Regions from separate parts of the Streptomyces sp. NPDC048483 genome, predicted to be linked through region 1. Evidence: riboswitches for the same ligand, from Rfam matches in the RefSeq annotation. Region 1 holds a riboswitch; each other region holds the start of a gene.

What was found. A riboswitch is a leader RNA that binds a small molecule or an ion and turns the genes downstream of it on or off. The one in region 1 is predicted to bind cyclic di-AMP.
Positions count from the first base shown of each region.
Region 2: linked by a shared signal. The riboswitch ahead of AB0D04_RS35475 (M23 family metallopeptidase) and the one ahead of AB0D04_RS17575 (NlpC/P60 family protein) in region 1 are both predicted to bind cyclic di-AMP.
Region 3: linked by a shared signal. The riboswitch ahead of AB0D04_RS16760 (M23 family metallopeptidase) and the one ahead of AB0D04_RS17575 (NlpC/P60 family protein) in region 1 are both predicted to bind cyclic di-AMP.

Region 1 is NZ_JBEZJZ010000029.1:25,026-31,978, reverse strand. It holds gene AB0D04_RS17605 (adenosylmethionine--8-amino-7-oxononanoate transaminase) at 1-64, opposite strand, end outside; gene bioB (biotin synthase BioB) at 57-1,190, opposite strand; gene AB0D04_RS17595 (8-amino-7-oxononanoate synthase) at 1,360-2,574, shown strand; gene AB0D04_RS17590 (ATP-binding protein) at 2,761-3,189, shown strand; gene AB0D04_RS17585 (LysR family transcriptional regulator) at 3,201-4,118, opposite strand; gene AB0D04_RS17580 (LysE family translocator) at 4,205-4,876, shown strand; gene AB0D04_RS17575 (NlpC/P60 family protein) at 4,991-5,464, opposite strand; cyclic di-AMP (ydaO/yuaA leader) riboswitch at 5,468-5,656, opposite strand; gene AB0D04_RS17570 (hypothetical protein) at 5,949-6,257, opposite strand; gene AB0D04_RS17565 (ATP-dependent Clp protease proteolytic subunit) at 6,264-6,899, opposite strand.
Region 2 is NZ_JBEZJZ010000112.1:1,504-8,456, forward strand. It holds gene AB0D04_RS35470 (DUF2332 domain-containing protein) at 1-888, opposite strand, end outside; cyclic di-AMP (ydaO/yuaA leader) riboswitch at 1,260-1,407, shown strand; gene AB0D04_RS35475 (M23 family metallopeptidase) at 1,419-2,597, shown strand; gene AB0D04_RS35480 (aldo/keto reductase) at 2,721-3,698, shown strand; gene AB0D04_RS35485 (hypothetical protein) at 3,781-4,083, opposite strand; gene AB0D04_RS35490 (hypothetical protein) at 4,183-4,803, opposite strand; gene AB0D04_RS35495 (hypothetical protein) at 5,232-5,915, shown strand; gene AB0D04_RS35500 (ParB N-terminal domain-containing protein) at 5,937-6,953, shown strand, end outside.
Region 3 is NZ_JBEZJZ010000027.1:16,324-23,276, reverse strand. It holds gene AB0D04_RS16770 (pitrilysin family protein) at 54-1,406, shown strand; gene AB0D04_RS16765 (pitrilysin family protein) at 1,445-2,812, shown strand; cyclic di-AMP (ydaO/yuaA leader) riboswitch at 3,045-3,200, shown strand; gene AB0D04_RS16760 (M23 family metallopeptidase) at 3,214-4,026, shown strand; gene AB0D04_RS16755 (GntR family transcriptional regulator) at 4,275-4,964, shown strand; gene AB0D04_RS16750 (HPr family phosphocarrier protein) at 5,357-5,638, opposite strand; gene AB0D04_RS16745 (GNAT family N-acetyltransferase) at 5,776-6,953, shown strand, end outside.

The sequences.
Region 1 (6,953 bases):
GATGCCAGACGTGCTGCCGGTCGAGCGCGAGGAGTTCGCCGGGCGTGAGGGCCGGCTCAGGCATTGGGCGGAAGGTCGGTACCGGCGCCGCGGCGGCGTACGGAGACCAGGTCCCGGCGGGTGTCGTCGGAGGGGGGAGCGGAGACCGTGGCGGCCTCGTCGGTCCGGGGGGCGGCCTCGGCTTCCGTACGGTGCTCCGGCAGCGTCGTGGTGTCCGTGCCCTCGACCTCGAACCCGGCGTCCGCGATCATCGCCAGGTCGTCCTTGCCGGCCTGGCCCTCGCTGGTCAGATAGTCGCCGAGGAAGATGGAGTTGACCAGGTGCAGGGCGAGCGGCTGCAGGCTGCGCAGATGCACCTCGCGGCCGCCGGCCAGCCGCACCTCCACATCCGGGCAGACGAACCGGACCATCGCCAGGATGCGCAGCGCGCGCTGCGGGGTGAGGTTCCATTCCTTGGCGAGGGGGGTGCCCTCGAAGGGGATCAGGAAGTTCACCGGAACGGAGTCGGGGTCCAGCTCGCGCAGCGCGAAGACCACGTCGACCAGGGCGGCGTCGCTCTCGCCCATGCCGGCGATCAGTCCGGAGCAGGCGGACATGCCTGCCGCCTGGGCCTGCTGGACGGTGGAGACCCGGTCGGAGAAGTCGTGAGTGGTGCAGATGTCGCCGTAAGTGGCTTCTGAGGTGTTGAGGTTGTGGTTGTACGCATCGGCGCCCGCTTCGCGCAGCCGGCCGGCCTGACCGTCGGAGAGCAGCCCGAGACAGGCGCACACCTCGACGCCCTCGTTCTGCTCCTTGATGGCGGAGATGGTCTCCGAGACGCGGTCCACGTCCTTGTCCGTCGGGCCGCGGCCGCTGGCCACCAGGCACACCCGCTTGGCGCCGCCCGCCACGCCGGCGGCGGCCGCCTTGGAGGCGTCATCGGGCTTGAGCCAGGTGTACTTGAGGATCTCGGCCTTCGACCCCAGCCGCTGGGAGCAGTACGAGCAGTCCTCGGGGCACAGGCCCGACTTGAGGTTGACGAGATAGTTGAGTTTGACCCGCCGCCCGAACCACTGGCGGCGCACCTTTCCGGCCGCGGCCACGACATCGAGCAGTTCGTCATCGGACGTCGCCAGCACGGCGAGCGCCTCTTCGCGGGTCGGCAACTCGCGCCGCAGTCCCTTGTCCACCAGTGTGTTCAGCAGGTCCATGATGGTGATCCTGGCGTACGCCACCGCCCTCGGCCAAGGAGGATTCCCACAACACGGCGGGATCGGGGTGTGTGTATCACCACACCGTGTCCGTGCGGAACGACCGCTAACGTCTATCGACAGCCCACAATCGAGGCCGCGAGACGAGGCCGTGACGACAAGGACGCCGATGCTTCAGGACGCCGCCCCCTCGCCGCTGCGCGACGCCTCGCCCGCGACGCCCGACGAGCCCTCCCGGCGGGCGTCCGGCGCGGCCTTCGACTGGATCGACGAGGCGCGCGCCGCACGCCGGCGCGCCGGACTGGTCCGTACGCTGCGGCCCCGCCCCGCCGACTCCCCGCTGCTGGACCTCGCCGGCAACGACTACCTGGGTCTGGCCCGGCACCCCGAGGTCACCGGCGGCGCGGCGCGCGCCGCCCAGCGGTGGGGCGCCGGCGCGACCGGCTCCCGGCTGGTCACCGGCAGCACCGAGCTGCATGCCCAGCTGGAGGCCGAACTCGCCGCGTTCTGCGGCTTCGAGGCGGCCCTCGTCCTGTCCTCCGGCTACGCCGCCAACCTCGCGGCCGTCACCGCGCTCACCGACGCCGCGACCCTCATCGTTTCTGATGCGGGCAACCACGCTTCCCTGATCGACGGCTGCCGCCTCTCCCGCGCCCGCCGCGAAGTGGCCCCGCACGCCGACCCGGAGGCGGTACGCGCCGCGCTGGCCGGCCACGACGGCCGGGCGCTCGCCGTCACCGACTCGGTGTTCTCCGTCGACGGTGACGCCGCGCCGCTGCGCGCCCTCGCCGAGGCCTGCCGGGCACAGGGCGCCGCCCTCGTCGTCGACGATGCGCACGGCCTGGGGGTCCTGGGCGACGGGGGCCGCGGTGCGGTGGCGGCCGCCGGACTGGCCGGTGACGCCGACGTGGTGACCACCGTGACCCTCTCCAAGGCGCTCGGCTCCCAGGGCGGCGCGGTGCTCGGCCCGGCCCGGGTCATCGAGCATCTGGTCAACACCGCCCGGTCGTTCATCTTCGACACCGGGCTCGCCCCGGCGGCCGTCGGCGGCGCGCTCGCCGCGCTGCGGCTGCTGCGCCGCGAACCCGAGCGCGCCGCCCGTGCCCGCGAGGTCGCCCAGGAGCTGCACGCCCGGCTCACCGCCGCCGGTCTGACGGCGGTACGGCCGGACGCCGCGGTGGTCTCCGTACAGGCGCCCTCCCCGGAGCGGGCGGTCCGCTGGGCGGCCGACTGCCGGGAGGCCGGACTCGCGGTCGGCTGTTTCCGGCCACCGTCCGTACCCGACGGGATCTCCCGGCTGCGGCTCACCGCCCGCGCGGACCTGACGCGCGACCAGGTGGATACGGCGGTCGGTGTGATCACCGCCACCGCGCCGGCGCTCTGAGGTCCCTCCGGGCGCCCAAATACGGTCTCCCGTCGCAGAGTTCACCGCTTCGGGCGACAGAATCCGTACAACTCGGTGGATCGGCCACCACACCATCAGCAACGGTGGCAGCCTGGCGCGCACAGCACCGGTCCGTGGCCGTACGGGACACCCCTGCGGCCACGGCGGAAAAGGGACGGCGTCGCCATGGCAGACCACCAGGAATCCTCACTCACCCTGCCGAGCGTCCCGGCGTCGGTTCCGCTCGCCCGCAGACATGTGCTGGAGGTGCTGGCCGAATGGGGTCTGCCCGCCGACACGGAGACCGCCGACGCCATCCGCCTGATCGTCTCCGAGCTCACCACCAACGCCGTCCAGCACACCTTCGGCCGGTCACCGACCTTCACCGTCGGGCTGCGCCTCGACCGGGACGCGCTGCTGCGGATCGGCGTCACCGACAGCCATCCGCGCCGGCCGCGGCGGCTGCCCGCCGCGGTCCAGCAGGACAACGGCCGGGGCATGGTCATCATCCGCTCCCTCGCCGCGGAGTCCGGGGGCCGGCTGTCGGTCGTGCCCACGGAGTGCGGCGGCAAGACCGTCACCGTGGCGATGCCGTGGACGGCCGGGGTCCACTGAGCCCCCCCGTCTCACGGCGCCGGGGCCCTTCGGGTGAACGCGCCGTGCAGCAGGGCCCGCAGGGTGTCCGCCGCCGGGGTGCCGCCGCCGGTGCGGCAGGCCACCGAGATCGTGCGGTGCAGCGCGGGCGGGTCCAGGTGACGGATCCCCAGCGGGGTCACCGAACCGGTCGCCATCATCTCCGGGACCACCGCCACCCCGAGCCCGGCGCTCACCAGGGCACACACCACGCCGTAGCCCGGTGACTCGCAGCGCACCGCCACACTCGCCCCGGCGTCCGCCAGCGCCGCCTCCACGGCGCGCCGATTGGGATTGGTCGGCGCCATGCTGACCAGCGGCTGGCCGGCCAGCTCGGTCAGCGCCAGCCGCCCGGTGCCCGCCGACAGCGCATGACCGGGGGCCGTGACCAGCACCAGCTCCTCGGTCAGCAGCGGGTCCAGCCGTACCCCGTCCGGCACCGGCACCGCCTCGCCGGGCACATACTCATGCGTCAGTGCCAGATCCACCTCACCGAGCGCCACCGCCGTCATCTCCTGCGGCGGTACGAACTCCGTCACGCTCAGCTCCACGTCCGGGTGCGCCCGCCGGAAGGAACTCAGGGCGGGCGGCAGCAGATGCGTACCGGCCGTCTGGAACGTCCCCACGCGCAGCCGGCCCCCCGACAGCCCGGTCAGCTGGGACAGCTCGTGCCGCGCCAGATCCAGCTCGTCCAGCACCCGCCGCGCCCGGACGAGCAGCAGCTCACCGGCCGCCGTCAGCCGGGCGCCGCGGTGGTGGCGCACCAGCAGCGCCGCACTCGTCTCCCGTTCCAGCTTGGCGAGCTGCTGGGAGAGCGCGGGGGCGGTGTAGCCGAGCCGCTCGGCCGCCCGGGTGATCGAACCGGCTTCCGCCACCGCCACCAGGGCGGCGAGCCGCGTGGGGTCGTACACAGAAGCCACTCCCTTAAGAATCTCTTTAGGCAGACCCAGAAGATCTCCCATACCTATTAAAGGCTCCTTCGGGCGATGCTGCTGTCATGGACGGACAGCTGATGGCATTCACCGGTGTCGCCGCGGGCATGGTCGCCCTGCCGGGCGCGGACTTCGCGGTCGTGGTGCGCAACGCACTCGACTCGCGCCGGGCGGGCGTGGCGACCGCCTTCGGGGTCGCGGGCGGACTGCTGGTGCACACCGCGCTGGCGGTGGCGGGGCTCGCGGCGGTGCTCGTCGCCGTGCCGGCGCTGTTCGAGACCGTTCAACTCCTGGGCGGCGCCTATCTGCTGTATCTCGGCGCCCGTGCCCTGATCTCGGTCGCGCGCCGGCCGTCCGCCTCCCGCGCACCACGGCCCGTCGGTCCCGCGACCGCCGCACCGGCCGAGGAGGCCCACCCCATGGGCCGCCTCGCCACCGCTCGCTGCCTGCGCCAGGGCTTCCTCACCAATGCGCTCAACCCCAAGGCCCCCGTTCTCTTCCTCAGCCTGCTCCCGCAGTTCGTCCCGGCGGGGCAGCCCGCGCTGCCCCGCACCCTGCTGCTCGCGGCCGTCGTCGTCGGCATGGCGGCGGTGTGGTTCCCCGCCGTGGCGCTGCTCGTCGACCGCCTCGGCGCCTGGCTGCGCCGCCCGCGGGTGGCCCGCGCCCTGGAGGCCGCCACCGGAGCGCTGCTGACCGCCCTGGGCGGCATCCTGCTCGCCGAGCTGGTACTCGCCTGAGCCACCGTCGCCCCCGCAGCTCCGCCACCCCCCGTTGATGTCGCAGGGCCCGGTCATTGCTCCAACGTACCCAGGCCCACTGACAATTGACGGAGAACAGTGGATCGCCGCAGCTCAGCCCACCCGTCCGTACCAGACGGCGGAACTCCAGATGCGCTCCAGCCGCACCACCGCGCCCGCCTTCGGCGCATGCCAGATCCGGCCGCTGCCCGCGTAGATGCCGACGTGGTACACGCCGCCGCTCGCGTGGAAGAAGACCAGATCCCCGCTTCTGCGCGCCCCGCGCGAGACATGACTGGTGTCGTTGTACTGCGCGGCGGCGGTACGCGGCAGCGCCTTGCCCGCGTGCTTGAACGAGTACCTCGTCAGCCCCGAGCAGTCGAAGCGGTACGGGCCTTGGGCGCCCCACTGGTAGGGCGAACCCCGCTTGGAGGCCGCGATCCGCAGTGCCTTCGTGGAGACCGCGGCCGCTTCGGCGTCGGGGGTTGCTCCCGGAGTCACGGTGGTGGCCCCGATGGTGACCATCGTGAGGGCCGAGACGGTGCCGGCGCGTGCCAGCAGATGCGGCAGATGCCTGCGCATGCTCATGCGCAACCCTTCGTCAGCCGCCTGCGAAGGGAGACCTGTCGGGTTCGGGCAGGCGAAGATGCCCGGCCGTGCGTACGGCTTCACCCCAAGGAGCCCGTCGGCCTTGCGGGCCGGGGCCCCGTCGTGCTCGGTTCCTCCGCTCCTGCCGATCCAACCGCGTCGACCTGACATCCGGCACGGCGGCAGGATTAGGCGCCCGTCCGGACCGCCCCGTCGAGGTGGCGGGGTCTTGTCGTGGAGGGATCTTTACGCCGTCACCGCCCAAAATCGCGCAAGAAATGCGTTGCGTGACATTGGTCACATTTACACCGATTGGTGACTTATGTCGGATTTTTTGAGGGGTGGGTGGTGGTGGGTGAGGCCGGGACCAGGGCTGAAGCGTCAACTGCCGCATGACGTGCAGGCGCGCTCTGCAACTCGTCGCCCCTCCAAGGCAAGCACGCGTGCTACGCCGTACGGGCGGGTCGGCCGGGGGCGTGTCGTGTCACGGCCCGGGCGGCGGGGGCAGTGCGACGAGCCGGGCCCGGCGCTCGCCGTCCAGCACCCGCAGCGCCCGGGTCAGCGTCCCGGAATGCAGTTCACTCTCGCCGCGGCTGTGCATCAGCGCCAGCGCGTCGCGCAGTTCGGCCGCCTTGCCGACCAGCGCCTGGGCCGCGCGCAGGCCGCTGTAAGTGCCGCCGCTGCGTGCCGGATTGATCCGGCCCAGCAGGTCCAGGACCTCCAAGTACCGGTCGATCACTTCCCCCTCGGCCCGCGTCAGTGCGGGCAGCGGCGGCAGCTCCGGTGGCAGCACCCTCGTTCACCGCGCCCCGGACGAGGCGGCGGACCGCTTGCGGCCGCGGGTGAGCCCGTCGATCAGGCCGTACTCCTGCGCTCCGCGGGCGTCGAAGATCTTGTCGCGCTCGATGTCGACGGCGATCACCTCGCGCGGCTGCCCGGTGTGCCGGGTGAGCAGCTCCTCCAGCTTGTCGCGGGTGCGCAGCAGTTCCGTCGCCTGGATCTGCAGGTCGGTGGCCTGCCCCTGGATCGGCTCGGGGAAGGACGGCTGGTGGATCAGGACCCGCGCGCTGGGCAGGGCCAGCCGCTTTCCCGGTGTCCCGGCGGCCAGGAGGACCGCGGCCGAGGAGGCGGCCTGCCCCAGGCACACCGTCTCGATGTCGCAGGAGACGAACCGCATCGTGTCGTAGATGGCGGTCATTGCGGTGAACGAGCCCCCGGGGGAGTTGATGTAGAGCGAGATGTCCTGGTCCGGGGCGGCGTGTTCGAGGTGGATGAGCTGCGCCATCACATCGTTGGCGGCCGTGTCGTCGACCGCGGTGCCCAGAAAGATGATCCGCTCGCTCAGCAGCTTGGAGTACGGGTCCAGGGTGCGCGTCCCGTTGGTGGTGCGCTCGGTGAACTCCGGCAGGACATAGCGGGCCGTCGGTCGCAGCATGACCGCTCCCCTCCTCTGTAAAAAATGTACAGGATGTACATCCAGTTAGAATGG
Region 2 (6,953 bases), on a different contig from region 1:
GGCCGTGTGGAAGACGACCAGCGTCGCCTCGGGCGGGGCCTCGGCGGCCAGCGCGGGCAGCTCGTCGAGCAGGTCGCCGGGCACGATCCGGGGGCGGGGCGCGGTCCGTACGGCGTCGATGGCGGCCTCGAGGCGGGCGGCGCGCGCGTCGTCGCCGGGCCAGAGGAGGGCCTGGAGCCAGCGGAGGTCATCGCGTTCGGCGACTGGGTCGAGCGGGTCGAGGCCGATACCGGCGCGCCAGACGATGTCGGGGAGGCGGGCGGGGGGCTCCGGTACGGGGCCGGGGCCGGCGGCGCTCGTACGGCAGGTGAAGGTCAACGGGCTTCCGGGCGCTCCGAAGTCCGTCCCGATGTCCGTCCCGAGCTCCGTCCCGATGTCTGTCCCGAGCTCCGTCCCCGGGGCCGTATCGCTTTGCCCGTTTGGGTACCGGTACCGGTACCGCTCCGGCTGAAGGCACAGTCCCGCCGACGCGCCCACCTCCAGCAGCGCGAGCGGCTGTGGCAGACGGGCGAGCAGCGGCAGCAGTGTGGCGCAGTGGGCCGGTTCGTCCGTCCGGTCGGTGCGCCGCATGATCACCGTGCGGACCTCGTCCCAGTGCCGGATGGTCCACTCGCGCCAGCGTCCGTACGCCGCCTCGTCGCGCGGCCCGTGCTCGGCGTGCGGGCCGTCGAGATGGCGGACGGCGGCCAGGAGGAGGCCCGGCTGCTGCTTGTCCCCGGCCGGCAGTGATCCCGACAACAGATCGCAGAACTCCTCGTCGTGGCTGATCCGGACGGTCAACTCCGCGTGGGCGTCGGACCGTCCCCGCGCCTGCTGCCAGGAGAACTCCCGGTACCGATCCGCAACTGTCTGCGCGCTGTTGACGACGTTGACCACGTTGACGACCATGATCCGACGTTACTGCTCTCACGCTGCGTAATGGCCAGGCACCCCTCCGCATAACAACTGGCACACAATCGCCGAGAGATCGTTTGGCGACGGGTGGGCAACTCGCCCGCTTTATGCCCCTGGTGGGGGAAAAAGTCCACGCCATGGCTCGTGCGGAGCGCATACAGATTCCCGGGAAGGCTTGGAAAACACCGGCGATCTCTATTACTGTCCGATAACGGAGCGCGGTCGTCCCAGCCGTCGCAAGAGGCGGCACCGCGCGCCGACGCCGAATCCCGCACGCGCACGCCCTGCACGTCAGCCACTTCATTACGGCACGCAGCAATACCCGTACCAGCCGAGCGGATCCGCTCCGCGCGAACCGTACGAAGTGCCTGCACGCACCGCAGGAACTGCACCGAGGGAACCGGGGAACCACCACCTTGGGGTGAATCGGGCACCTCCCATCAGAGGCGCCCGTAGGAGACCTTCCTGCTCCGAACCCGTCAGCTAACCCGGTAGGCGTGAAGGAGGGAAAGGAGTGCGCCCCCGTGGCGTCCAATAGGCCTGCCCCCGAGGCACCGTCAGCCGCCGACCTCGATGACCGGGGTCCGTTCGACGGCCGAGGCCGTTTCGACGGTCCCGGTGTCGTCTACCAGGGCGGCGTCCGCGACCGCGAGCGCGACGGTGCGCGCGACGGCGACGGACCGTGGGAAGAGTGGAACCCCACCGAGGAGTCCGTCCGGTCCGTCCGCGGCAAGCACCGGGTGGCCAAGCAGCGCGGCGGCGGACTCGCCCGCAGCGGTACGGTCCTGGGCGTCGGCGTCATCGCGGCGGTCGGCGCGAGCGGCATGGCGACCGCCGAGGACCGGCCGCCCGTCCCGATCTCGATGCCCGACATCGGCGGCATGGCCGACGACATCTCCGACAAGCTGCCGGACGCCAAGTCCCTCCCCGGGATAGGCGGCCTCATATCCGACGCCGGTTCCGATTCCGGCTCCGGTACGGACTCCTCGTCCAGCTCGTCCTCCCCCGGCCCCCTCTCCCAGGCGGGCCTTACCCAGAGCGAGGCGGCCCAGGGGGCGGATGCCGGCGAGGCGCTGCGCAACCGCATCCTCCAGCAGGCCGACGCGCAGCAGGACGCGGCCGAGCAGGAGGCGCGCGACGCCGCCGAATCCGCCGCCATCGATCAGGCCGCGAAGGACGCCGCAGCGCACCAGGAGGCGGCCCAGAAGGCCGCGGCCGCCAAGAAGGCGGCGGAGCGGGAGGCCCAGCGCAAGGCGGCGGAGGCGGCCCGCAAGAAGGCGGAGGCCGAACGCCTCGCCGAACTGGCCAAGAGCTTCATCACCCCGGTCGCCTCCTACACCCTCACCGCCAGCTTCGGCCAGGCCGGCGACCGCTGGGCCGCGGACCACACCGGACAGGACTTCGCCGCACCGACCGGTACTCCCGTCAAGGCAGTTCACTCCGGCACCATCACCCAGGCGGGCTGGGCCGGCTCGTACGGCTACCGCATCGTCCTCACCCTCGACGACGGCACCGAGCTCTGGTTCTGCCATCTGTCCTCCATGGTGAAGACCTCCGGCAAGGTCAACACCGGCGACGTGATCGCCCGCGTAGGCGCCACCGGCAATGTCACGGGCCCCCATCTCCACCTGGAGGTCCGCCCCGGTGCCGGCGACCCGATAGACCCGATGCCGTGGCTGCGTGACCATGGGCTGAACGTCTGACGCGCCGGGGGAGGGGACACGTCCTGCCGGCGCACCCCCAGGAAGATCCTGGGCACATCTCCGGGCACATCTCCGGGCACATCTCCGGGAATAACTCCCCTCCCCCCAACGCTGAAACCACGCATGACCGCGACACACACCTCCCACGCCTCCCCCGCTTCGCGCGCCTCCCGCACCTCCCTCGGCTCGCTCTCCGTCTCCCCCCTCTCCCTCGGCGGCAATGTCTTCGGCTGGTCGGCGGACGAGGCGGAATCCTTCGCCGTACTCGACGCGTACGTGGCCGGCGGCGGCAACTTCATCGACACCGCGGACGTCTACTCGGCCTGGGTCCCCGGCAACGAGGGCGGCGAGTCCGAAACCGTCATCGGCAACTGGCTGGCGTCCCGCGGCAATCGCTCCGATGTCGTCATCGCCACCAAGGTGGGTGCCCACCCCGCCTACAAGGGCCTCTCCGCCGCCACCATCAAGTCCGCGGTCGACGCATCCCTCACCCGCCTGCGCACCGACTACATCGACCTCTACTACACCCACTTCGACGACGAGTCCGTCGAGGTCGCGGAATTCCTCACCGCCCTCAACGACCTCGTCCAGGCCGGCAAGGTCCGCGAGATCGGCGCCTCGAACATCTCCGCGCGGCGCCTGGAGGAGTCCCTGGCCTTCTCCGACCGCGAGGGCCTGGCCCGTTACGTGGCCCTCCAGCCCCACTACAACCTGGTCTCCCGCGACACCTACGAGGGCGAACTCGCCGACGTGGCCGCCCGCAACGGCGTGGCCGCGGTCCCGTACTACGCGCTCGCCTCGGGCTTCCTGACCGGCAAGTACCGCCCCGACACCGCCGTCGACAGCGTCCGCTCCGAGAGCGCCGCTCGTCACCTGTCAACGGACCGCGGCATCCGCGTTCTCCAGGCCCTCGACACCGTCGCCGCCGCCCACGAAGCCGAAGCCGCCACCGTGGCCCTGGCCTGGCTCGCCGCCCGGCCCACGGTCGCCGCCCCCATAGCCAGCGCCCGCACCGTGGCCCAACTCCCGGCCCTCCTGGCCCTCGCCGACGTCACGCTCACGGAGGTCGAACTGAACCTGCTGAACGAGGCGTCGGCGTAAACGGCCTGACCTTCTCGACCTTGACGCGTATACCGGGCCGACGGCACCTCGGACCGCCGACCCCGTACACGCCTCGGCCTGCCTACCCCCGACGGTCCACCGCCACCCACGACGCCACGGCAACCCCGCCCGCCACCGCAAACACCGCGGGCCAGGCCCCGATCTTCTTGGCAAGCGGATGGGAGCCGGCGAATGCAGCCACATAAGTGCCAGTCAATGCGGCAGCCGTTGCCGTCCCGGCTTTCTGCTGCCACCCCGTGGCTGCTACGGCTCCAGCGGCTGCGAGGGCTACGCCGCCAAGAGGGCGCCGCTTAGTCCAGCGGGCCACTCCGTATCCCCCCACCAGGCCGCTTACTGCCACAACTGTCGCTGGAACGCTAGCCATCGCCATAACCTCCCTATCTGGGACAACGGGGTCCGATCTTACGTGCGAGACGCCCTCGGCTCGCGAAGAGCCAGCGGGCGCCGGCCCGGGCTGCCGCAGCTAACTAGTTGCGGTATGAAGAACCGCTTCCGCGTCGGCTGGGAGACCATGCTGCAGGAGGCTGCGGGCGAAACCCATAACCGCATGAGCAGGCAGGTCACGTGCGTACCCCTTGAGCAGTGTCTCGGCGACGCCGTTCACCTCCGCACTGCGCAGTACGACCACTACAGCGGCCGTCTCAACGGGCGACAGCACCGCTTGAGCGTTTTGGAGTGCCGCCGCCACTTCGTGGTGCTTCTGTTCGCTTGCCAGTGCCTTCACGTGCTCCGCCACGGCTTGGGCGGCCTGGAGGTCTTTCCATTCATCTTGCCGGTCCTGCCGGTAGCGGGGGACCGGCAGGGGAGCCCCCTGCCTGCGTGGCGCCGACGAATAGTCGTGGGAGCCGGCCTTGAAACCGGCCCGACGAGTCACATCACGGCATGCGGCAAGAGCACGTTCGAGATGCCACCTCCGGCTCTTGGACGTCAGTAATTCCGCGTCACTGCGACAGAGCTCCTTGATGAGCTTGTTGCAACCGGAGCAGTCGGTTGGCTTCTTTGCCAACCTTTGCAGCGCGAGCAGATCGTCGAGTGCGTGGGGGTGCTCCCCGCCGTGACCACCACGCTGCGCCTTCTCATGCAACCAGCAGATGAACCACCCCGGGGCTATCACCTGGCCGCTGAAGTAGCGGGAGACGGCGGTTGTGCTCAGTGGACGTTCGCGGTTGCAATCTAGGCTGGCTTGATCGGCGACCGCCGCTAACGTCTCCGTCCCTGGAGCCAGGAGCAAGCGCAGGGACCGGAGGGCTTCCGCCAGCCGCCGGTTCCCCTCTGCCAGACCCGGGTCAATAGGGGCCAGTTGACGTCCCTGCCGTGCCATCCACCCTGCCTTCGCCGTCGCAACAGTGCTGGCAAGGCTAAGCGCCTTTGTTGCGTTTGTCCGGGCAACGTCGGCTGCTGCTCGCAATGTTCGCCCGGAGCCGCTGACATAGATGGCACCACAGCGGCTGTTACGGGTTCTCCGCGGCCAGTCGGGTGGACCTTGATGTCGGCAGAAGGGTGGGGGCCATCATGGATGCGCCGTCCTGGCAGGACACGCAACACGGCGGGAAGATCCGCGTTGCCCGGTGGCTGGTGGAAGTGGTCGGCGAGGGAAACCAGTTCACGAAGGCCGCGATGCGTGAGGCCTTTCCCGGTATCGCACAGATTGACCGTCGTATGCGCGACTTGCGTGATGTTGGCTGGGTCATCCTCACCAGCCGCGAGGACCCGGGCCTCAACAGCAATGAGCATCGCTTCATGAAGCAGGGGGAGCCGGTCTGGGTGCCGGGCAAAGGGAAGGCCAAGCCGAACAGCAGTCTGACCGCTACCCAGCGGAGCGATGTCATGAAGTCAGACGACTACTTGTGCCGCAGTTGCGGAGTGGGGGCTGGCGAGCGCTACGGCGACAGTCCGGGGACCGCGCAGCTCGACATTGCGCGGCGTCAGGTGAAGCTCGCCGACGGCGCAACGAATACGCAGCTGGTCACCGAGTGTAACCGTTGTCGGGTGGGAAACCGCGGCGGAGAAGCCGATCTGACGGTCCTGTTGAAGCGTGTGGACACGCTCGGGCTTGTCGAGCGCAAGGTCTTGGCGCAGTGGCTGGAGGCAGATCAGCGCACGTATAGCGTCCTTGAGAAGCTCTGGGGAATGTACCGGACGCTGCCGGCGGAGGCGCGTGAGGTCGTCAAGCAGGCAATTCGAGGCGAGAGCTAGCAAAGGGGACGGGGTTACATCATGCAGCAATTCCCGCCGCCGCCGAGGGCGGCCGAGTTCAGCGAGCTGATCAAGAAGCGTGTTGAGGAGGTGAAGAGTTCCGGGGGCACACGCGAGACCGTAACGGTGGACTGGAACGGGCAGCCGCTGAACGTTGAGGTCATCGATCTGCCTCTCTCGGGTCTCTACTACAACCCGGCAACCCATCGCATTCGCGCACAGCGGACTCATGACGCACAGAAGGACAGGGCGCTTGAGTCCGACCCTTGGGGGCACAAGGGCCAGGAGTATCTGGAGTCTCTGCTCCAGAACGAGCCGGCCGACCCTACTCGGCGCGACCCTGCCTTTGAAAAGCTGAAGAAGAGCCTGGAAGAATACGGGCAGACCGACCCGGGATTGATTACTCACCACGGCATCCTGGTCAACGGAAACACCCGTGCAGCGGCGCTCAAGGGACTGGGCGCGGCTTCGATGCGCGTCGGTGTCCTGCCCGAGTCATTCACCTGGGCTGACATCAATGCCGTGGAATTGTCGTTGCAGCTCCGCAAGGACCACCGTCGCGACTACTCGTACATCAACCGGCTGCTTGCCATGGAAGAGCAGGCAAGCCTCGGGCGTACTCCGGATGTCATCGCCAAGGCGTTCCGGATCCAGGTGAAGACGTACGACCAGGAAAGGTGGATTCTGCGGGTCGTACGCGATCAGATCGAACGCAGCCAGAATGGGAATGCTGCCCTGCGCCTGGTCGACTTCGAGGATCACCAGGAGAAGTTGAAGGAGCTGCACCGCGACTACAGCAAGCTCGCTGCTGCCGACCCGGACCGGGCGGAGATTCTCAAGGAGACCCGCATGGCAGCGATCACCCTGGGGTTTTCGAAGACGGACGTCCGGCACATTGAAGAGGGCTTCCAGGAGAAGTACTTGTCCAGCGTCCTGCCGGCCGGACTGATCACAGAGTCGGAACAGGAACAGAGCATCGCTGTGCCTGGACTGGGGATTTCGGTCCCGGGGACATCGTCCAAGGTGTCCACCGCGCGT
Region 3 (6,953 bases), on a different contig from region 1:
TGCATAGAGTGACAGGACTTCCTCGCAAGCGGATCGAAGGGACGTACATGCCCATGGGTCACACGGCCACAGAACAAGCCGGCTCCGGCGGCCTGACAGCGACCGAGCACCGGCTCGCCAACGGCCTGCGCGTGGTGCTCTCCGAAGACCACCTGACCCCGGTTGCGGCGGTGTGCCTGTGGTACGACGTCGGCTCCCGCCACGAGGTCAAGGGCCGTACGGGCCTGGCGCACCTCTTCGAGCACCTGATGTTCCAGGGGTCAGCCCAGGTGACGGGCAATGGCCACTTCGAGCTCGTCCAGGGCGCCGGCGGATCGTTGAACGGCACCACGAGCTTCGAGCGCACCAACTACTTCGAGACCATGCCCGCACATGAGCTCGAGCTCGCCCTCTGGCTGGAGGCGGACCGGATGGGCTCGCTGCTGGCCGCGCTCGACGACGAGTCCATGGAGAACCAGCGCGACGTCGTCAAGAACGAGCGCCGCCAGCGCTACGACAACGTCCCCTACGGCACGGCCTTCGAGAAGCTGACGGCCATGGTGTACCCGGACGGCCACCCGTACCACCACACCCCCATCGGGTCGATGGCCGACCTGGACGCGGCCTCCCTGGAGGACGCGCGGGCGTTCTTCGGTACGTACTACGCGCCCAACAACGCCGTCCTGTCGGTCGTCGGGGACATCGACCCCGAGCAGACGCTCGCCTGGATCGAGAAGTACTTCGGCTCGATCCCCTCGCACGACGGCAAGCAGCCGCCGCGCGACGGCACGCTGCCCGAGGTCATCGGCGGCCAGCTGCGCGAGGTCGTCGAGGAGGAAGTGCCCTCCCGCGCCCTGATGGCGGCCTACCGCCTGCCGCACGACGGCACCCGTGAGGCGGACGCCGCAGACCTCGCACTGACCGTCCTGGGCGGCGGCGAGTCCTCCCGGCTCTACAACCGCCTGGTACGCCGCGACCGCACCGCCGTCGCCGCCGGCTTCGGTCTGCTGCGGCTGGCCGGGGCGCCCTCGCTGGGCTGGCTGGACGTGAAGACGTCCGGCGGCGTGGAGGTCCCCGACATCGAGCGCGCCGTCGACGAGGAGCTGGCCCGCTTCGCCGAGGAGGGGCCCAGCCCGGAGGAGATGGAGCGCGCGCAGGCCCAGTTGGAGCGCGAATGGCTGGACCGCCTGGCCACGGTCAGCGGCCGCGCCGACGAACTGTGCCGCTTCGCCGTCCTGTTCGGCGACCCGCAGCTCGCGCTGAGCGCCGTCCATCGCGTCCTGGACATCACCCCCCAGGAGGTGCAGGAGGTCGCCAAGGCCCGGCTGCGCCCCGACAACCGCGCGGTGCTCGTCTATGAGCCCACCGAGCCGACCGCCCCGGCCGACCCGGCCGCCGACACCGAGAACGAGGAGGCGGACCGGTGAGCGACTCCACCACCCGCGCAGACTCCGCCACGCCCGCCATGGACTTCCACCCCCAGCCCCAGGGCGGCGCGCCCAAGCCCTGGGCCTTCCCGGCCCCCGAGCGCTTCCGACTCGCCAACGGGCTCACCCTGCTGACCAGTGACCGCCCCGGCCAGCAGGTCGTCGCCGTCGAGATCAACCTCGTCGCCCCTCTGGAGGCCGAGCCCGAGGGCCTGGACGGCATCGCCACGATCATGGCGCGCGGCCTGTCCGAGGGCACCGACAAGCACAACGCCGAGGAGTTCGCCGCCGAGCTGGAGCGCTGCGGCGCCACCCTGGACGCGCACGCCGACCACCCCGGCCTCCGGGTCTCCCTCGAGGTGCCGGCATCCCGGCTGCCCCGCGCGCTCGGCCTGCTCGCCGACGCACTGCGCGCCCCCGGCTTCCCGGACAGCGAGATCGAGCGCCTGGTACGCAACCGCCTCGACGAGATCCCGCACGAGCTCGCCAACCCGGCGCGGCGTGCCGCGATGGCGCTGTCCAAGGAGCTGTTCCCGGCCACCTCCCGGATGTCGCGGCCCCGCCAGGGCACCGAGGAGACCATCGAGCGCATCGACGCCGCGGCCGTACGCGCCTTCTACGACGCCCATGTACGGCCCGCCACGGCCACCGCCGTCATCGTCGGTGACTTCACCGGCGTCGACCTGGAAGCGGCGCTCGCCGACACCCTCGGCGCCTGGACCGGCTCCACCGCCGAGCCGCTCAAGGCCTCGGCGATCACCGCCGACGACACCGGCCGCGTGGTGATCGTGGACCGCCCCGGAGCCGTCCAGACGCAGCTGCTGATCGGCCGCATCGGCGCCGACCGGCACGACCGGATCTGGCCCGCTCAGGTGCTCGGCACGTACTGCCTGGGCGGCACGCTCACCTCCCGGCTGGACCGGGTGCTGCGCGAGGAGAAGGGCTACACCTACGGGGTGCGGGCCTTCGGCCAGGTGCTGCGCTCGTCCGCCGACGGGAGCGGCGCCGCGATGCTCGCGATCAGCGGGTCGGTGGACACCGCATCCACCAGGCCGGCCCTCGAGGACCTCTGGAAGGTGCTGCGGACCCTTGCGGCAGAGGGGCTGACGGACGCCGAGCGGGATGTCGCGGTGCAGAACCTGGTCGGGGTCGCGCCGCTGAAGTACGAGACCGCGGCGGCCGTCGCGGGCACGCTCGCCGACCAGGTGGAGCAGGACCTCCCGGACGACTTCCAGGCGCAGTTGTACGCCCGGCTCGCCGAGACCGGGACGGTCGAGGCGACCGCGGCCGCCGTCAACGCCTTCCCCATGGACCGGCTGGTGACGGTCCTGGTGGGTGACGCCGCGCAGATCGCCGAGCCCGTCAGGGAACTCGGCATCGGCAAGGTGACGGTCGTCAGCGGCTGAGAAAACCCGTTGTCTGACCGCTGGTCAGGCATGGATGGGTCATATATCGACAAGGCGGCTCCCGTGGTGCACCTTCGCCACGGGAGTCGCTGTATGTCCGGAATGGTGTGGCTGGTTGCCCGATGCCCCTGTGGCGTACGGCACAAAGAGCCGGTTCTGTTTGCCGATTGAAAGATGTCCCGATTAGCGTCGGTCCGGCTGTTCGTCACAAGTCCGCCACAACAGTGGCACCGGACAGTCATCGCCGAGTCCCCGTACGGCGCGAGCCAGGGGAGCCGGGGACCCACACGTCCCCTGGGGTGAATCGGACTCCTCTCCGGAGGAGCCCGTAGGAGACCTTCCTGCTCCGAACCCGTCAGCTAACCCGGTAGGCGACAAGGGAGGAAAGGACAAGCCAGCACATGGCGTTCACCCGTGCCACCGGGAAACATCGTGGTGCGAGCCGCACGGCTCGTACGACCCGCAAGATCGCCGGGATAGCCACCCTCGCGGCCACCGGCGTCGTCGCCTCCGTCGCCTCCCCGGCGATGGCCGCCACCAGTGAGGCGCACGTCGAGGACACCGGTCTGCAGCAGGCCGTCGTGATGGGCGACGAGCTCGCCAGCCGCGTCGAGGCGCAGGCCGACGCGCAGCAGGCGGCCGCCGAGGCCGCCGCCGCGCAGGCGAAGGCCGAGGCCGCGGCGAAGAAGGCGGCCGAAGAGGCGCAGCGGCTCGCCGAGGCCGCCAAGAAGAAGGCCGAGGCGAAGGCCAAGGAGGAGCGGGAGGCCAAGGAGCGCGCGGCCCGCGAGGCGGAGCGCAAGCGCCTGAACGCCTTTGTCGCCCCCGTCGCCGGCTCCTACGTCTCCACCGGCTACAAGGCCTCCAGCAGCCTGTGGTCCTCCGGCAGCCACACCGGCATCGACTTCCACGCGGCCACCGGCACCTCCGTCCACGCCGTCGGCTCGGGCACCGTCGTTGAGGCCGGCTGGGGCGGCTCGTACGGCAACAACATCGTGATCAAGATGCACGACGGGACGTACACCCAGTACGGCCACCTGTCGTCCATCGGGGTCTCGGTCGGCCAGACCGTCACCCCCGGCCAGCAGATAGGCCTCTCCGGTGCCACCGGCAACGTCACCGGCCCGCACCTCCACTTCGAGGCCCGCACCGGCCCCGACTACGGCTCGGACATCGACCCGATCGCGTACCTGCGTTCGCACGGCGTCGGCGTCTGACGCTCCGCGCGCCCAGGTGAAGCCCCGGCCATCGGCCGGGGCTTCCGCGTATCCGGCGGGCGGCAGGCGCCGGGCCGTCCGGGGCCGTGGCGGACCATGACGGACCCGTGGCGGACCATGACGGACCCATGGCCAAAAAATATCCATGAATTACCGGAGGCCGTCGGAAAAACCGTTCCGGTCGAATAGAGTCACACAAAACTCGCCGATCGGCGGGTTTCCCGGGGATTACGGCGGAGGCACGGACGATGCGAGGCCATCTTTCCGCGCATGCGGTGTGCACGGCGATTCGCGATGACATTGTCTCCGGTGCGCTCGCACCGGGGAGCCGGCTGATCGAGGAAATTCTCGCAGCCCGCTACGGCGTCTCCAGAGTTCCGGTCCGCGAGGCGCTGCGCACCCTGCAGTCCGAGGGCTTCGTCACCACCCGCCACCATGCGGGCGCCTGTGTCGCCGAGCCCACCGAGCAGGAAGCGGCCGATCTCCTGGACATCCGCGCCCTGTTGGAGCCGCTGGGCGCCGCCCGGGCCGCCGCCCGCCGCAGCCCCGCCCACCTGAAGGTGCTGCGCGGTCTCGTGCGGCTCGGCCGCGAACGGGCCCGGCACGGTCACCCCGCCGATGTGCGCCAACTGGACGGCTGGTTCCACGAGACGCTCGCCCAGGCGGCCGGCAGCCCCAGCCTGACGGCGCTGCTCACCCAGCTACGGCGCAAGATCGAGTGGATGTACGTCGTGGAACTGCCCGCGCGCGCCGCCGAGTCGTGGGACGAACACGGCGCGGTGCTGGACGCGGTGGCCCGCGGAGACGCGGAACGGGCCCGCGCCCTGATGGCGGCTCATATCGAACGTTCCCTCCCGGCGCACCGGCTGCGCCACCCCGCCGCGCCCGCGGTGAGGGACGCGAAACGGCCCGTCAACACGGGGCGTGCCCGCAATTAACATGCGGGCTGTATACAAAGGGGCGGGTAATGGGCGGGGCAATGGTTCCCGATGATCGGGGACCGGTATTTCTGCGCCTCATTTCCGGGGCCGGAGTAATTTGCACCCCGGGATTTCGGCGTGCCCGTACGGTGAATTCGGTCCGGATGGTTTCCTGCGGCGCCGCTTCACGCAAAGAAATGCCCCGCAGCGAATGGCCCCCGTGGCGAATCACCCCGGTCCGCACACCGGAATCGCCACGCACAACAACCACGCGCAGCAACCACCCACAGCCGTCACCCACAACAAGCCCCCGATGCAGCCCCCACCACAAAACGGCCCCGCGGCGGCGACCGTTTCCGGTCACCGCGGCGGGGCCGCGGACAGAGGAGAGCAGGGGCACCCCGACGGCGTCAGACCGTCTCGGGGAGCTCCTCCAGGCCCTCGGCGACGAGCTTCGCCAGGCGGTCGAGCGCGGCCTCGGCGCCCTCGGCGTCGGAGGCCAGCACGATCTCCTCGCCACCCTGGGCGCCCAGGCTCAGGACCGCGAGCATGGAGGCCGCGTTGACGGGGTTGCCATCGGCCTTGGCGATCGTCATCGGGATGCCGGCCGCGGTGGCCGCCCGGACGAAGATCGAGGCGGGGCGGGCGTGCAGGCCCTCGGCCCAGCCGACATTGACGCGGCGCTCAGCCATGGTGGTGCCCTTCAAGTCGGGTGACTGTTGTCTAGACCATTCTCTCACGCTGCCGGGAATGCTCCGGCAGCCCTGCGTTGTGGCAGAGGGTACGCATGCCGTGCCGGTTGTCGGTGCCCCGCCGTACGCTTGTCCGCATGCAGACGCAGCCGGACCACGCGTACCCGACCCACTGGGAAGCCGACGTGGTGCTGCGCGACGGCGGCACGGCGCAGATCCGTCCCATCACCCCTGACGACGCCGAGCGCCTGGTCTCGTTCTACGAGCAGGTATCGGACGAGTCGAAGTACTACCGCTTCTTCGCGCCCTACCCGCGTCTGTCCGACCGTGATGTCCACCGGTTCACCCACCACGACTACGTCGACCGGGTAGGCCTCGCCGCCACCGTGGGCGGCGAGTTCATCGCCACGGTCCGCTACGACCGGATCAACGACCAGGGGCTGCCCGCCAAGGACCCCGAGGACGACCAGGCCGAGGTCGCCTTCCTGGTGCAGGACGCCCATCAGGGCCGAGGCGTCGCCTCCGCCCTCCTGGAGCACATCGCGGCCGTCGCCCGCGAGCGCGGCATCCGCCGGTTCGCCGCCGAGGTGCTGCCCGCGAACTCCAAGATGATCAAGGTGTTCACGGACGCCGGCTACACCCAGAAGCGCACCTTCGAAGACGGCGTGGTCCGGCTGGAATTCGACCTCGAACCGACCGAGCAGTCCATGGCCGTGATGCGCGGCCGCGAGCAGCGCGCCGAGGCCCGATCCGTCCAGCGGCTGCTCGCCCCGGGGTCGGTCGCCGTCATCGGGGCGGGACGCGCCCCCGGCGGCGTCGGCCGCTCCGCCCTGCGCAACCTCCTCGACTCCGGCTTCACCGGCCGCGCCCACGCCGTCAACCACGCCTTCCCCGAGGGCATGGACCGCCTCGAGCCCGAAGGCGTACCCGCCGTCCGCTCGCTGCGGGAGATCCCCGACCCGGTCGATCTGGCGGTCATCGCCGTCCCCGCGGCCCGTGTCCCCGACGTGGTCCGCGACTGCGGCGAACACGGCGTCCAGGGCGTGCTGATCCTCTCCTCCGGTTACGCCGAGGCGGGCCCCGAGGGCCGCGAGCGGCAGCGCGCCCTGCTCCGTCAGGCCCGCTCGTACGGCATGCGGCTCATCGGGCCCAACGCCTTCGGCATGATCAACACCGCCCCGGCCGTCCGGCTGAACGCCTCTCTGGCGCCACAGATGCCCGGTGCGGGCCACATCGGCCTGTTCACCCAGTCCGGCGCGATCGGCATCGCGCTGCTCAGCGGGCTGCATGCGCGCGGCCCCGGTGAGGGCGGCAT